Regions from separate parts of the Inquilinus sp. YAF38 genome, predicted to be linked through region 2. Evidence: predicted binding sites of a transcription regulator. Region 2 holds the regulator's gene; the other holds the start of a gene.
The links. The regulator HrcA, encoded in region 2, represses chaperone genes, less so after heat shock. The targets are predictions, from matches to a motif close to GTTAGCACTCNCCNNNGGNGAGTGCTAAC.
Positions count from the first base shown of each region.

Region 1 (7,350 bases), on a different contig from region 2:
CTGCAGCTGGCGTTCCAGATCGGTCATTCCTTCATCATCCCTTTCCGCAGGCCCGCCTTGACGGGCGGGTCTATGAAAGAAATGTGATGTGGATTTCCGGTGCGGGCAAGGGTATATGTAGGAAAATCAATATGTTAGCAGCAACTCGGCAGGAGTGCTGCCAGATCGGCACTGATCAGGCGAACAAGTCGCGGTGGTCGCGCTGCACCGTCGGCAGGGCCCGCAGGATCTCCGACAGATGCGCCCGCAGCGCCGCCTCGGCGCCGTCCGGGTCGCGCCGGTCGATCGCCGCTAGGATTACCCGATGCTGCTCGATCAGCCCCGGCAGCGATGAGGCCGAGGGCAGCGTCAGATGGCAGACGCGGTCCATATGCGCCTTCAGGTCCCCGATCACGGTCCAGGCCGACGGGCAGCCAGCGCCCTCGGCGATTGCCGCATGGAAGGCCTCGTCGGCGCGCTGGAATTCGTAGTGCTCGCCGGCCGATGCCGCCAGCTCCTGCGCCTCGAGGTGGAAATCGATGCGGGTGCGGACCCGGGCGTCGAAGCGCTCGCAGGCGCGCCGCACCACCGCGCTCTCCAGCGATTCGCGAACGAAGCGGGCCTCCAGCATCCGTTCGATCGAGATCTTGACCACGAAGGTGCCGCGCCGCGGCAGAATCTCGACCAGCCCGGATCGCGCGAGGGCGATGAAGGCCTCCCGCACGGGCTGCCGCGACACCCCATAGCGAACTGCGATCTCCTGCTCCGACAGCGGCGCGCCGGGCTTCATCGCCAGGGTGACGATGGCCTTGCGGATCTCCAGCTCGATCAGCCGGGCGATGCTGGTGGTCTGGTCGAGCAGATCGAGTGGCGCCATGCGGTCAGGCTCGCGAGGGATATTGCATCGGGACAGGTACCATACTAGGCTCCCGACTACCATACTAGACGGCGGCCTGATCATACCAGGCGATCAAAGGGGAGGCGTTTCGTGAAATCCATTGCGGCACTGGTCCTGGGGGCGGCGCTGACGCTGGCTGCCCTTCCGGCTTCGGCGCAGACGCTGCGCTCGGCCGACATCCATCCCGACGGCTATCCGACGGTGGTGGCGGTGCAATATCTCGGCGAGCTGATGGAGCAGCGCACCGGCGGCCGGATCAAGATCCAGGTGTTCAACAACGCCCAGCTCGGTGCCGAGAAGGACACGATCGAGCAGACCCGGTTCGGTGTGATCGACATGAACCGGGTGAACACGGCGCCGTTCAACAACCTGGTGCCGGAGACGCAGGTGCTGGGCCTGCCCTTCCTGTTCCGCTCGGTCGACCACATGCACAAGGTGGTGGACGGCCCGATCGGCGACGAGATCCTGAAGGCGTTCGAGCCGCACGGGCTGGTCGGCCTCGCCTTCTATGATTCCGGCGCCCGGTCCTTCTACACCACCAAGAAGGCGATCCATTCGATCGAGGACATGAAGGGCCTGAAGCTGCGGGTCCAGCAATCCGACCTGTGGATCGCGATGATGCAGGCTTTCGGTGCCAACCCGACGCCGATGGCCTTCGGCGAGGTCTATTCGTCGCTGGAGACCGGCGTCGTCGACGGGGCGGAGAACAACTGGCCGTCCTACGAATCCTCGCGCCATTTCGAGGTGGCGAAGCACTACACCCTGACCGAGCATTCGTTGACTCCCGAGGTGCTGGTGATCTCGAAGATCGCCTGGGACAAGCTGTCGCCCGACGACCAGACGACGCTGCGCCAAGCGGCCAAGGAATCGGTGGTCAAGATGCGCGAGCTGTGGACCGCGCGGGAAAAGGAGTCGGAGGCGAAGGTGCGGGCCGGCGGCGGCGAGATCATCACCGTCGACAAGGCACCTTTCGCGGCCGCGATGGGGCCGGTCTACGACAAGTTCGTCACCACCGACGCGATGAAGTCGCTGGTGGAGCGCATCCGCGCGGTGCAGTGAGGCTGTGCCATCCGGCCGGCCCCGTGATGCGCGGGGCCGGTCCTTTTGTCATGGAGATCGGCCGGAATGGCTTCCATCCTGGCTCTGACCCGCCGGACCCTCGGCGTCCTGTCCACCGGCGCCCTGTGGCTGGCCGGCTTCGGCATGCTGGCGATGACCGTCACCGTGGGCTGGCAGGTCTTCGCCCGCTACGTGCTGAACGACACGCCGAGTTGGGCCGAGCCGCTGACGCTGCAACTGATGGGCTGGTTCATCCTGCTCGGCGCCGCGGTCGGGGTGCGCGAGAGCTTCCATCTCGGGCTCGATTTTCTGCAGCAGGCGCTGCCGGCGGGGGTCAACCGGGCGCTGGAGGCGGTCAACCTGCTGCTCATCCTCGGCTTCGGCGTCGCCATGGTCTGGTATTCGATCCAGTTGGCGATCGGCACCTGGACCGCGACCATCCCGGTGCTCGACCTGCCGGGTGGCTTCGACTTCATTCCCCTGATCGTCGGCGGCGCGCTGATCGCGCTGTTCGCCGCCGAGCGGTTGTTCGAACAGATTGCCGGCGTCGAGCACGAGGCGGCGGTCGAAGGCGTGCAGGAGCTGGCGTGATGGAGCTGTGGGTCCTGTTCGGCGGCTTTACGCTGCTGATGTTCATGGGCATGCCGATCGCCTTCTGCCTCGGCATCTCCTCGCTGGCGACGGTGCTCACCATGGGCCTGCCGCCGGTGGTGGTGTTCCAGCAGATCAATTCCGGCATGAACACCTTCGCCATGATGGCGATCCCGTTCTTCATCTTCGCCGGCGACCTGATGATCCGCGGCGGCATCGCGGCGCGGCTGATCCGCTTCGCCGCCAGCCTGGTCGGCCATATGCGTGGCGGCCTGGGCCAGGTCAATGTCGTCGCCTCGACCCTGTTCGGCGGCATCTCCGGCTCGGCAGTAGCCGACGCCTCGGCGATCGGCGGGCTGATGATCCCGCAGATGGCCGCGCGGGGCTACGCCCGGGACTATGCGGTCAACGTCACCGCCAACTCCGCGATCATCGCGCTGATGATCCCACCGTCGAACAACATGATCCTCTATTCGATCGCGGCGGGCGGCAACGTCTCGATCGCCGACCTGTTCACCGCCGGCATCATCCCCGGCCTGCTGCTGGCGGCGGCGCTGATGGTCACCGCTTATGTCGTCGCCCGCCGGCGCGGCTATCCGTCCGACCCGTTCCCGGGGCTGCGCGCCGTCGGCCGCTACCTGGTCCTGGCGCTGCCCGGCATCCTTCTGATCGGCATCATCTTCGGCGGCGTCCGCTCCGGTGTCTTCACCGCGACCGAAAGCTCCTGCATCGCGGTGATCTACGCCTTCCTGATCGCGCTCCTGGTCTATCGTGAGCTCGACTGGCGCGGCTTCGTCGAGGCGGTGCAGGGGGCGGTGCGCACCACCGCCATGGTGCTGCTGGTGATCGGCACCGCCGGCGCCTTCGGCTGGCTGATGGCGCTCTTGCAGGTGCAGACCGCGACGGTCCAGGCGATCAACGCGATCTCCAGCGACCCCCTGACGGTGCTGCTGCTGATCAATGTGGCGCTGCTGATCCTCGGCACCTTCATGGACATGGCGCCGATGATCATCATCTGCACCCCGGTGCTGCTGCCGGTGGTCAAGGCTTTCGGCATCGACCCGGTGCATTTCGGCGTGATCCTGATCCTCAACGCCGGCATTGGCCTGAACACGCCGCCGGTGGGGTCGGTGCTGTTCGTCAGCTGCGCCGTCGGCAAGATCACGATCCGCGAGGCGATGAAGACGATCTGGCCGTTCTTCGGCGCCTCGATCGCGGTGCTGTTGGCCGTGACCTATATTCCGGCGCTCTCGCTGTGGCTGCCCGCAGTCTTTCGCTGAGGGAAGCCTTTCGTTGAGAGAATCTGCGCACGGGCCTTGACCCGCTTCCGCCGTCCCCTTAAATGCGTAGCACTCACTGGCCGAGAGTGCTAACGACCGGCCGGGGCAGGCCCTGAACGCAAATCTCTGAACGAGAGAGTGGGAGAAAACGATGCAATTCCGTCCCCTGCACGACCGAGTGCTGGTGCGTCGCATCGAGCAGAACGAGAAGACCGCTGGCGGGATCATCATCCCGGACACCGCCAAGGAAAAGCCCCAGGAGGGCGAGGTCATCTCGGTCGGCGCCGGCATCCGCGACGAAGCCGGCAAGCTGCAGCCGCTGGACGTCAAGGCCGGTGACCGCATTCTGTTCGGCAAGTGGTCCGGCACAGAGGTCAAGCTCGACGGTCAGGATCTCCTGATCATGAAGGAGAGCGACATCCTCGGCATCATCACCGTGAAGAAGTCGGCCAAGGCGGCCTGATCCGCCCCGTCGCCTTCACCGGAATTCCAATAGATTAAGGAATAAGAATATGGCAGCGAAGGACGTCAAGTTCTCGCTCGACGCGCGCTCCCGCATGCTGCGCGGCGTCGACATCCTGGCCGATGCGGTCAAGGTCACCCTGGGCCCGAAGGGCCGCAACGTCGTGCTCGACAAGTCGTTCGGCGCACCGCGGATCACCAAGGACGGCGTCACCGTCGCCAAGGAGATCGAGCTCGCCGACAAGTTCGAGAACATGGGCGCACAGATGGTGCGCGAGGTCGCGTCGAAGACCAACGACCTGGCCGGTGACGGCACCACCACGGCGACCGTGCTGGCCCAGTCGATCGTCCGCGAGGGCGTCAAGGCGGTGGCCGCCGGCCTGAACCCGATGGACCTGAAGCGCGGCATCGACAAGGCCGTCGAGGCCGTCGTCGCCGACCTCAAGACCCGGTCGAAGGTCATCAAGACCAACGCCGAAGTCGCCCAGGTCGGCACCATCTCCGCCAATGGCGAGCGCGACATCGGTGAGATGATCGCCAAGGCCATGGAGCGGGTCGGCAACGAGGGCGTGATCACGGTGGAAGAGGCCAAGAGCCTCGACACCGAGCTCGAAGTCGTCGAGGGCATGCAGTTCGACCGCGGCTACCTGTCGCCGTACTTCATCACCAATGCCGAGAAGATGATTGCGGACCTCGAGGCTCCGTACATCCTCCTGCATGAGAAGAAGCTGTCGAACCTGCAGGCCATGCTGCCGGTGCTCGAGGCGGTGGTGCAGTCGGGCAAGCCGCTGCTGATCATCGCCGAGGACGTCGAGGGCGAGGCCCTGGCCACCCTGGTGGTCAACAAGCTGCGCGGCGGCCTGAAGGTCGCGGCGGTCAAGGCCCCGGGCTTCGGCGATCGCCGCAAGGCGATGCTCGAGGACATGGCCATCCTGACCGGCGGCCAGGTGATCTCCGAGGATCTCGGCATCAAGCTCGAGAGCGTCACGCTCGACATGCTGGGCCGGGCCAAGAAGGTCCTGATCGCCAAGGAAGAGACCACGATCGTTGACGGCGCCGGCGCCAAGAAGGACATCGAGGGCCGCTGCAACCAGATCCGGGCGCAGATCGAGGAGACCTCCTCGGACTACGACCGCGAGAAGCTGCAGGAGCGTCTGGCCAAGCTGGCGGGCGGCGTCGCGGTGATCCGCGTCGGCGGCGCCACCGAGATCGAGGTGAAGGAGCGCAAGGATCGCGTCGACGACGCGATGCACGCGACCCGCGCCGCGGTCGAGGAAGGCGTGGTCCCGGGCGGCGGCACGGCCCTGCTCTACGCCTCCAAGGCGCTGGACAAGGTCAAGCATGACAACGACGACGAGCGAGTCGGCATCGACATCGTCCGTCGCGCGCTGCAGGCGCCGGTCCGTCAGATCGTCACCAACGCGGGCGGCGACGCCTCGATCGTTGTCGGCAAGCTGCAGGACAAGAACGACAAGAACTGGGGCTACAACGCCCAGACCAGCGAGTACGGCGACCTGATCAAGGCCGGCGTCATCGACCCGACCAAGGTCGTGCGCGCCGCGCTGCAGAACGCCGCGTCGGTGGCCAGCCTGCTGATTACCACCGAGGCGATGGTGGCCGAGCATGTCGAGAAGAAGCCGGCCGCCTCGGCGCCGGGCGGCGGCATGGGTGGCATGGGCGGTATGGGCGACATGGACTTCTGATCTGCCGATCGGATCGTTCAAACGTCGAATTGTGGAGGGGCGCTCTTCGGAGCGCCCCTTTTTTGCCATAACGACCAGCGATGCAAGACTCGTGGGGCCACTGCAGTCTTTCGATTGCCGGGCCGAGTACCGGCAACTAAATGAATGCAACGGCCCCGGGTTCGACCACCCGGCCGTCCGAGACGGAAGGGAAAATCGCGATGACCGCCTGTTCCAAGAGCGCGCCGTACCACCGCGGGCCGATCGCTCGCGCCGCCCTGGCGGTCGCCTCGATCCTGGTGCTGGCCGCCTGCGTGCCGGCCGGGACGCAGCAGACCGCCAGCCTGCCGGGGCCGGAGCAGCCGGCGCCGCCGCCCGTGTCGCCCTTCGTCCAGGCGATGCGCGACGCCGGCGTCAATGTCGCGATCCCGGCGCGCGGCAAGTTCATCCTGGTGAACATCCCGTCCTATGAGCTGATCGCATTCCAGGACGGCGCCCCGGTGATCCGCAGCAAGGTCGTGGTCGGCGCCCCGGGCACCTCGACGCCCGAGCTGATGTCGAACATGTACGCGATCAAATACAACCCCGACTGGACGCCGACGCCGTCGATCGTCCGCAACGAGGCCAGCGAGTACATCCCGTCGGGGCCGCGCAGCCCGCTCGGCCGGATCAAGCTCGAACTCGACAACGACCAGTCGATCTATCTGCACGACACGCCGCAGAAGAGCTATTTTGGCCGCGACAAGCGGGCGCTGAGCCATGGCTGCGTCCGGGTCCAGCAGGTGCGGGAACTGGCGGCCTGGGCCGACGGCGTCAGCGTCGACGAGATCGACCGCAAGATCCGCACCGGCCGCATGTACAGCGAGCGGTTGCCGGAGGAGATCCCGGTCTATATCGGCTACTACACCCGATTCCCGGACGAATTCGGCCAGCCGGTGGACCACCCGGACGTCTACGCCAACAAGGAAGCGGCGCGGCAGGCCTATCTGACCCGCTCCGCCGGCCGCCGCGCCGCCGCGGCGAAGAAGGCGGCCGAGCCGCCGGCCCAGCCCCCGGCCGAGATCATCCCGGGCCAGACCGTGCCGGGCCAGACCGTGCCCGCGGCGCCGGGCGAGATGCCGCCCGCGACCCCGGTTCAGCCCGCCGCCCCGGCCACCACGGCGCCGGCCGCGCCGGCTGTCCCCGCTGCACCGGTGGAGACCCCAGCGGTTCCTGCCGCCCCCGCGGCCCCGGCCGTGACCGAGCCTGCTGTTCCGGCGGCCCCGGCCACCACCGCTCCAGCCCCGGCGGTTCCCGCGGTCACGCCGCCCCCGGCAACCGTCCCGGCCGCCCCCGCGACCACGACGCCGGCGGCGCCGACCACCAACTGATCACCCGGGCCGGGTTCGCGGATGCGAGC
Region 1 is NZ_JBFRCU010000021.1:31,539-38,888, reverse strand. It holds gene AB4Z01_RS12125 (usg protein) at 1-27, opposite strand, end outside; gene AB4Z01_RS12120 (GntR family transcriptional regulator) at 176-856, opposite strand; gene AB4Z01_RS12115 (TRAP transporter substrate-binding protein) at 968-1,936, shown strand; gene AB4Z01_RS12110 (TRAP transporter small permease) at 2,003-2,527, shown strand; gene AB4Z01_RS12105 (TRAP transporter large permease) at 2,527-3,807, shown strand; gene groES (co-chaperone GroES) at 3,959-4,270, shown strand; gene groL (chaperonin GroEL) at 4,320-5,972, shown strand; gene AB4Z01_RS12090 (L,D-transpeptidase family protein) at 6,173-7,321, shown strand.
Region 1: the regulator HrcA is predicted to act here: its motif matches at 3,873-3,901, upstream of groES (co-chaperone GroES).

Region 2 (7,350 bases):
CGGGCGGCCTCTGTGCCTTGTAGGCGGCAAGGGCTTTGTCCATCAGCGCATCCAGATCGTCGGGGAATCGCGCGGACAGCAGCTCAATCAGGTCGGGCGCGCCGGGGCTGGCCTCGGCATAGCCCTGGCGCATCGACTGCAGCAGCCTGGCGCGCAGCGCGGCGTCGTCCTCGGCGCGCCCGACGCCTGCGGACAGCAGCACCAGCAGCGCCGCCGTGATTCCTACGAATGCCCGCCCCATTCCCTCTCCTCACGCAATGGCTCAATCCAGATAGGTCCAGCTGTCGGCGCCGTCGAAGCGGCGCACCGGCACGTCCTCGATCTCGGCCGGGTCGATCAGCCGGGCGTTGATCGCGACCCTCGCGGGATCGCCGGCCGCAAGACCCTCCCAGTGGGTGACGCAGCCGCAGGTCGGGCAGTGGTGAAGCGCCAGGGTTCGGTCGCCCTGGATGTAGGGCACCGTGGTGCCGGCGCCCTGGACGATGGTCAACTGTTCGCGCGGGTAATAAGCCCATATCGTGCCGAGCCGGCGGCAGATCGAGCAGTTGCAGGAGGTCAGCCGCTGCGGCCGCTCCGCGACCTGCAGCCGGACGGCGCCGCAATGGCAGGAGGCTTCGATCATGAGGACCTCATCGGCTCGGATTCCGGGATGATCCGCCTGCCATGCCCGGCCGCAACCTACGGCCCGACCACGCCCGGCAGTTCGGCGCCGCTGGCGCAGGATTCCAAGCCCTGGATGCCCTGCCAGAGATTGCCGGCGGCGATGCTCAGAACCTGCCCCGGCACCGGCTTGCCGCCGCGGACCGCGGTGAAGCGCAGCGTCGCCTCGTCGGCATCGAGCGTCTCCTGCAGCGCCGGCGAGTCCTCGAGCGTGAAGCGCCAGGTCGGCAGGCCCGGCGACACGACCGGCACCGCCACGGCGCGGCCGCCCAGCTGCAGCTCGGCGGTGCCGTCGGGATCGAAGCGGCCGCCCGATTCGGCCAGGCCGGGGGCGGAGACGGTGATCTCGATCCGGTCCTGATCGTCACGCCGGACCCATTCGGTCTGGCCGGGCTGTCTGTTGAGGCGCAGGAAGCAGACATTGCCCGGCAGCCGGTACAGCACCGGGCCGCCGCCTTCGGGCGCGTAGTCGATCAGCTTCTCGGCATGGGGCAGGGCGGCGACGGTCCGTGAGGCCGTCGCCAGCCCGTCACCGACCTGCGGCAGGCCCGGAACCAGGACAGCGGCGAACGCCGTGAGCAGCGCCAGGAGGCCGAGCATCAACCCTCTCCCGCGTGGTGGGGCCGCAGGATTTCACGGCCCCGGCCGCGGCTCAAGCGCCGCCGCATCCCGGAGGCCTCAGCCCTCGCCGAGCGCCGCCTTCTGGATCGCCGCCAGCTCGGCCGTGCCCCGCTCGGCCAGCACCAGCAGCGCCTCGAACTCGGCCCGGCTGAACGGGGTCTGCTCCGCCGTCGCCTGCACCTCGACCAGCCCGCCCTTGCCGGTGATGACGAAGTTGGCGTCGGCCTGGGCGGTCGAATCCTCGGCGTAGTCGAGGTCCAGCACCGCCTGCCCCTGATGCAGGCCGCAGGAGATGGCGGCGACGCTGTCGGTCAGCGGCAGCGCCTTGATCTTGCGGATCGCCACCAGGTGGCGCAGCGCCAGCACCAGCGCGACATAGCCGCCTGTGATCGCGGCGGTGCGGGTGCCGCCATCGGCCTGCAGCACGTCGCAATCGACCTTGATCTGGATCTCGCCCAGCGCTTTCAGGTCGGTGACGGCGCGCAACGACCGGCCGATCAGGCGCTGAATCTCCTGGGTCCGGCCGGTCTGCTTGCCGCGCGCGGCCTCGCGGTCGGTGCGCTGGTCGGTGGCGCGCGGCAGCATGCCGTACTCCGCCGTGACCCAGCCCTTGCCGCCGTTCTTCAGCCAGGACGGCACCCGGTCGTCGACCGAGGCGGTGCACAGCACATGGGTGTCGCCGAACTTCACCAGGCACGAGCCCTCGGCGTATTTGTTGACGTCGGTCTCGAGGCTGATGGCGCGCAAGGCGTCGATGGCGCGTCCGGACGGTCGCATGAGGTCGCTTTCTGTTCTCGGCGAGGGTCGCGCACGCTATCCTCACGGGTCCTGCCCGTAAAGCCCGGCACGTTGATTCGGGTCAGACGGTCCCTACATAGCGTGGCGACGGCCATGAGCATGCTGAACGAACTCTCGACCCGATCCGGCGGCCAAGCGTTCCGGGACCTCGACGAGCGCTCGCGGGAGATCTTCCGCCAGATCGTCGACGCCTATGTCCAGTCCGGCGAGCCGGTGGGCAGCCGCACCCTGTCGCGCCGGCTCGGCATGTCGCTGTCGCCGGCGACGATCCGCAACGTCATGGCGGATCTCGAGGATGCCGGCCTGCTCTACGCCCCGCACACCTCGGCCGGGCGGATGCCGACCGATGCCGGCCTGCGCCTGTTCGTGCACGGGCTGATGCAGCTCGGCGATGTCGGCGAGAGCGAGCGGGCCTCGATCGACGCGATGTGCGCCCAGGCCGGGCGCGGCGTGTCGGAGATGCTGGAGGAGGCGACCTCGGCCCTGTCCGGCCTGTCCGCCTGCGCCGGTCTCGTCCTGGCGCCGAAGACCGACCGGCCGCTGAAGCATATCGAGTTCGTCAACCTGTCGCCCGGCCGCGCCCTGGTGGTGCTGGTCACCGAGGACGGGATCGTCGAGAACCGGGTGCTGGAGGTGCCGCTGGGCCTGCCGGCCTCGACCTTCGTCCACGTCACCAACTATCTCAACGCCCGCATCGTCGGCCGCACCATCGGCGAAGCCCGGACCGATGTGCTGGGCGAGATCGAGGCGCAGAAGAGCCAGCTCGACAGCCTTGCGGCCAAGGTGGTCTCGGCCGGCCTCGCCACCTGGAGCGGTGGCGGGGGCGGCACGCTGATCGTCAAGGGCCAGTCGCGTCTGCTCAACGACGTCACCGCGCTGGAGGATCTGGAGCGCATCCGCGGCCTGTTCCAGGCGCTGGAGACCAAGGAGGCGCTGCTCAAGATGCTGGACGCGGCCAATGCCGCCGAGGGCGTGCAGATCTTCATCGGCGCCGAGAATGGGCTGTTCAGCCACACCGGCTGCTCGATGATCATCGCCCCGTACAAGGGCGGCGACCAGCGCGTGGTCGGCGCCGTCGGCGTGATCGGGCCGACCCGGCTGAACTATGCGCGCATCATCCCGATGGTGGATTACACCGCGAAGATGATAGGCCGTCTCCTCAGAACCAACGAGACCACGAACCAGGTAGCATGATGCACAACAAGACGATGTCGGCCGAGCACCGCCCCGAGGCGACGGAGCCGGAGACCGGGGCTGCCGGGCCCGAGGTCGAGGGTGTCGCCGACTCCGAGACCGCTGGGGTCACCGACGATGCGGCGCTGGCCGGGGCGCTGGAGCGCATCGCCGAGCTCGAGGCCGAGGCCGCCAAGCTGAAGGACCAGGCGCTGCGCGCTTTGGCGGAGACCGAGAATATCCGCCGCCGGTCGGAGCGCGAGCGCGAGGATACGGCGAAATACGCCATCTCCGGCTTCGCCAAGTCGCTGCTGGACGCTGCCGACAATCTGCGCCGCGCCATCGATGCGGTGCCGGCCGGGGCGGTCGAGGACGATGCGGCGCTGAAGACCCTGGTCGACGGCGTCGCCGCCACCGAGCGCCAGTTGCTGGCCGCGTTCGAACGTCATGGCGTGACCCGGATCGAGCCCGTCGGCGAGACCTTCGACCCGAACTTCCACCAGGCCATGTTCGAGCTGCCGGGCACCGGCAAGCCGGCCGGAACCATCGTCCAGGTGATGCAGCCCGGCTATGTGCTGCAAGGCCGGCTGCTGCGCCCGGCGATGGTCGGCGTGGCCCGGGGCGAATGATGCGCCGCCTCGGCCTGATCGCGGTGCTGCTGTCGGTGGCGGTCGGCGCCGCCGCCTGCGAGCGGTCGGAGAAGCCGGCCAAGGGCGTCTATATGGGAGCCGGCGCCGGCGTGTCCGTGCCGTCCTGACGCATTCACGGATTTGCACGCCCCGGGAATCGGCAGGACATACGTCGAGGTCACAACGCGTTGCCTCTCCCGCTTGCGGGAGAGGCAACGCGAACAACGCTCGACAGATGTGTGAATGTCGGAGCTTGACGCATGGCGGCACCAGCCGCGATGCCGCGGCCGGCGACACGAAACCGTCATCGAGAACAGGTAGCGTCGCCGCTCCCCGCGTGATCGCGGTATTCTGAGGCTCGCTGTTCGAGGCGCGTGTTGATGGCCGGACCGATCTATCGCCACCTGCTGGGCATCGGGATGATCGCCGCCCTGGTGGTCGCGCTGCTGCTGGCGGCCGGCGCCGGCGGGATCGGCGTCTGGCTGGCGGTGATCGGGGTGGCCGTCGTGATCGGCGTCGCCGGGATTTTCGCGTGGCGCCTGCTGCGCGACCTCGACCTGCTGCGCCGCCATATCGAGGCCTCGACCGCCGAGGCGCCCGAGCGGCCGCCGCGGCCTTCGACCGAGATCGGCCAGATCCTGTTCCTGCATCTGCAGCGGCTGCAGCGCCACGCCCGCGGCCGCGAGCGCAGCCTGGCGGTCGAGCTACAGACCGCGTCGGAGATCCTGGAGGCGCAGGACGACCCGATCCTGGTGCTGGCCGGCGATCGCAGCGTGCTGCGCGCCAACGAGGCCGCCGGGCGGTTGTTCGGCGACCGGCTGCTGGGCCGCGACATGGCCGAGGCGATCCGGCATCCGGAGATCGTCGCCGCGGTCGACGCCGTCCTCGCCGGCGGCCCGATCCAGACCGTGGCGCTGAACCTGCCGGTGCCGATCGAGCGCGAATTCGAAGTCCGGATTCAGCGCTTCGAGCGGCGCGGCGATCCCGGCGAGCGCGAATCCGATGACCGGCCGGAGCCGGCGCTGCTGGTCACCCTGTACGATCTCACCGCGACCAAGCGGGTCGAGCAGATGCGGGCCGACTTCGTCGCCAACGCCAGCCACGAACTGCGCACGCCGCTGTCCAGCCTGATGGGCTTCATCGAGACGCTGCGCGGCCCGGCGCGCGACGATACGGCGGCGCGCGAGCGTTTCCTCGGCATCATGCAGCAGCAAGCCGAGCGCATGTCGCGGCTGGTCAACGACCTGTTGTCACTGTCGCGGATCGAGCTGGACGAGCATGTGCCGCCGACCGGACGGGTTGCGGTCGGGCCGCTGCTGCAGTCGGTTGCCGACGCGCTCGAGCTCAAGGCTCAGCGCAAGGCGCAGCGGCTGGAGCTCGACCTGGCGCCCGACCTGCCCCAGGTGGTCGGGGATTCCGATCAGCTGTACCAGGTGTTCCAGAACCTGGTGTCGAATGCGATCAACTACGGCCGCCAGGGTGGCGTGGTCGGTCTGGCGGCGCGGAGCTCGGCCGAAGGCCGGCGGACCAGCCTGGTCGTCAGCATCAGCGACCAGGGCGACGGCATCGCCCGCGAGCACCTGCCGCGGCTGACCGAGCGGTTCTACCGGATCGACCCGGCGCGCAGCCGCGCCGTCGGCGGCACCGGCCTGGGCCTCGCCATCGTCAAGCACATCGTCAGCCGCCATCGCGGTCGGCTGGAGATCGACAGCGAGGTCGGGCGCGGCAGCGTCTTCACCGTTTTTCTGCCGGCCGCCCCAGGCGGCAAGCCGTCCGGCCGGGCCCTTCATAAAACTGTAACCGAACTGTCTTAAAAGCGTCTGCGGCGGTGTCTATAGCCTGCGCTCGGAACGGGGCGCTGGTCGCCTGACCGGGCGAAGCCATCAGGCTCGTCCCACCACCACAGGAGATTCGCGTGAAGCTTTTTTCACGAACCATCCTTCGCAGCGCGGTGCTCGGCGCGGCGGTTGCGCTCGTGGCGGGCGCGTCCCAGGCGGCTGATATTTCCGGCGCCGGCGCCACCTTCCCCTACCCCGTCTACGCCAAATGGGCCGATTCCTATAAGAAGGAAAGCGGCATCGGCCTGAACTACCAGTCGATCGGTTCGGGCGGCGGCATCAAGCAGATCAAGGAAAAGACCGTCACCTTCGGCGCGTCGGACATGCCGCTGAAGCCGGAGGATCTCGACGCCGCCGGCCTCGTGCAGTTCCCGATGATCATGGGCGGCGTCGTGCCGGTCGTGAACATCCCGGGCGTCGCGCCGGGCCAGCTGATCCTCAGCGGCGACCTGATCGCGCAGATCTATCTCGGCGACATCACCGCCTGGAACGACGACAAGATCAAGGCGCTGAACCCGGGCGTCGAGCTGCCGGACACCGCCATCGCCCCGGCCTACCGGTCGGACGGGTCGGGCACCAACTTCCTGTTCACCACCTATCTCTCGTCGGTGAACGCCAAGTTCAAGGACACGGTCGGCGCCAACTCCTCGGTGCAGTGGCCGGCCGGCATCGGCGCCAAGGGCAATGAGGGCGTCGCCAACACCGCCAAGCAGACCGAAGGCGCGATCGGCTATGTCGAATACGCCTACGCCAAGCAGAACAAGCTGACCTACGTCAAGCTGGTCAACAAGGACGGCAAGGCGGTCGACCCGACGATCAAGACCTTCCAGGCCGCGGCCTCGGCCGCCGACTGGGCCAACGCCAAGGGCTACTACGTCATCCTGACCAACGAGCCGGGTGCGGAGAGCTGGCCGATCACCGGCGCCAGCTTCATCCTGATGTACAAGCAGCCGCAGGATCAGGCCGCGTCGGCCACCGCGCTGCAGTTCTTCGCCTGGGCCTACGGCCAGGACAAGCTGGCGGAGGATCTCGACTACGTGCCGATGCCGGACGCGGTGGTCGACATGGTCCACAAGACCTGGGCCGACAGCATCAAGGGCGCCGACGGCAAGCCGGTCTGGACCGCCTCGAAGTGATCGCCGGCAACGGCTGATCGATTGGGCGCCGTGCGAATTTCCGCACGGCGCCGCCTGTTTCCCAGGGCAAGGTGATCGATGGTGGACGCCACCTATCAGAAGATCGGGCCGCGGATCGACGCGCGGACCGCGCAGCGGCAGCGCGCGACAGACACCGGCTTCCGCCTGGTCACGCTGTTCTTCGCCGTGCTGGTGCTGGCGATCCTCGGCGGGGTGATCCTGTCGCTGATCATCGGCGCCATGCCGGCGATTCAAACGTTCGGCTTCGGCTTCGTCTTCAACGAGGTCTGGAACCCGGTGACCGAGAAGTTCGGCGCGCTGGCGCCGATCTACGGCACGCTGATGACCTCGGTGATCGCCATGGTGATCGGCGTCCCGATCAGCTTCGGCATCGCCATCTTCCTGACCGAGCTGTGCCCGCCGGTGCTGAAACGGCCGCTCGGCATCGCCATCGAGCTCCTGGCCGGCATCCCCAGCATCATCTACGGCATCTGG
Region 2 is NZ_JBFRCU010000016.1:16,627-23,976, reverse strand. It holds gene AB4Z01_RS09810 (hypothetical protein) at 1-241, opposite strand, end outside; gene AB4Z01_RS09805 (GFA family protein) at 263-622, opposite strand; gene AB4Z01_RS09800 (hypothetical protein) at 679-1,260, opposite strand; gene rph (ribonuclease PH) at 1,339-2,058, opposite strand; gene hrcA (heat-inducible transcriptional repressor HrcA) at 2,173-3,273, shown strand; gene grpE (nucleotide exchange factor GrpE) at 3,270-3,881, shown strand; gene AB4Z01_RS09780 (hypothetical protein) at 3,878-4,009, shown strand; gene AB4Z01_RS09775 (ATP-binding protein) at 4,262-5,695, shown strand; gene pstS (phosphate ABC transporter substrate-binding protein PstS) at 5,797-6,855, shown strand; gene pstC (phosphate ABC transporter permease subunit PstC) at 6,934-7,350, shown strand, end outside.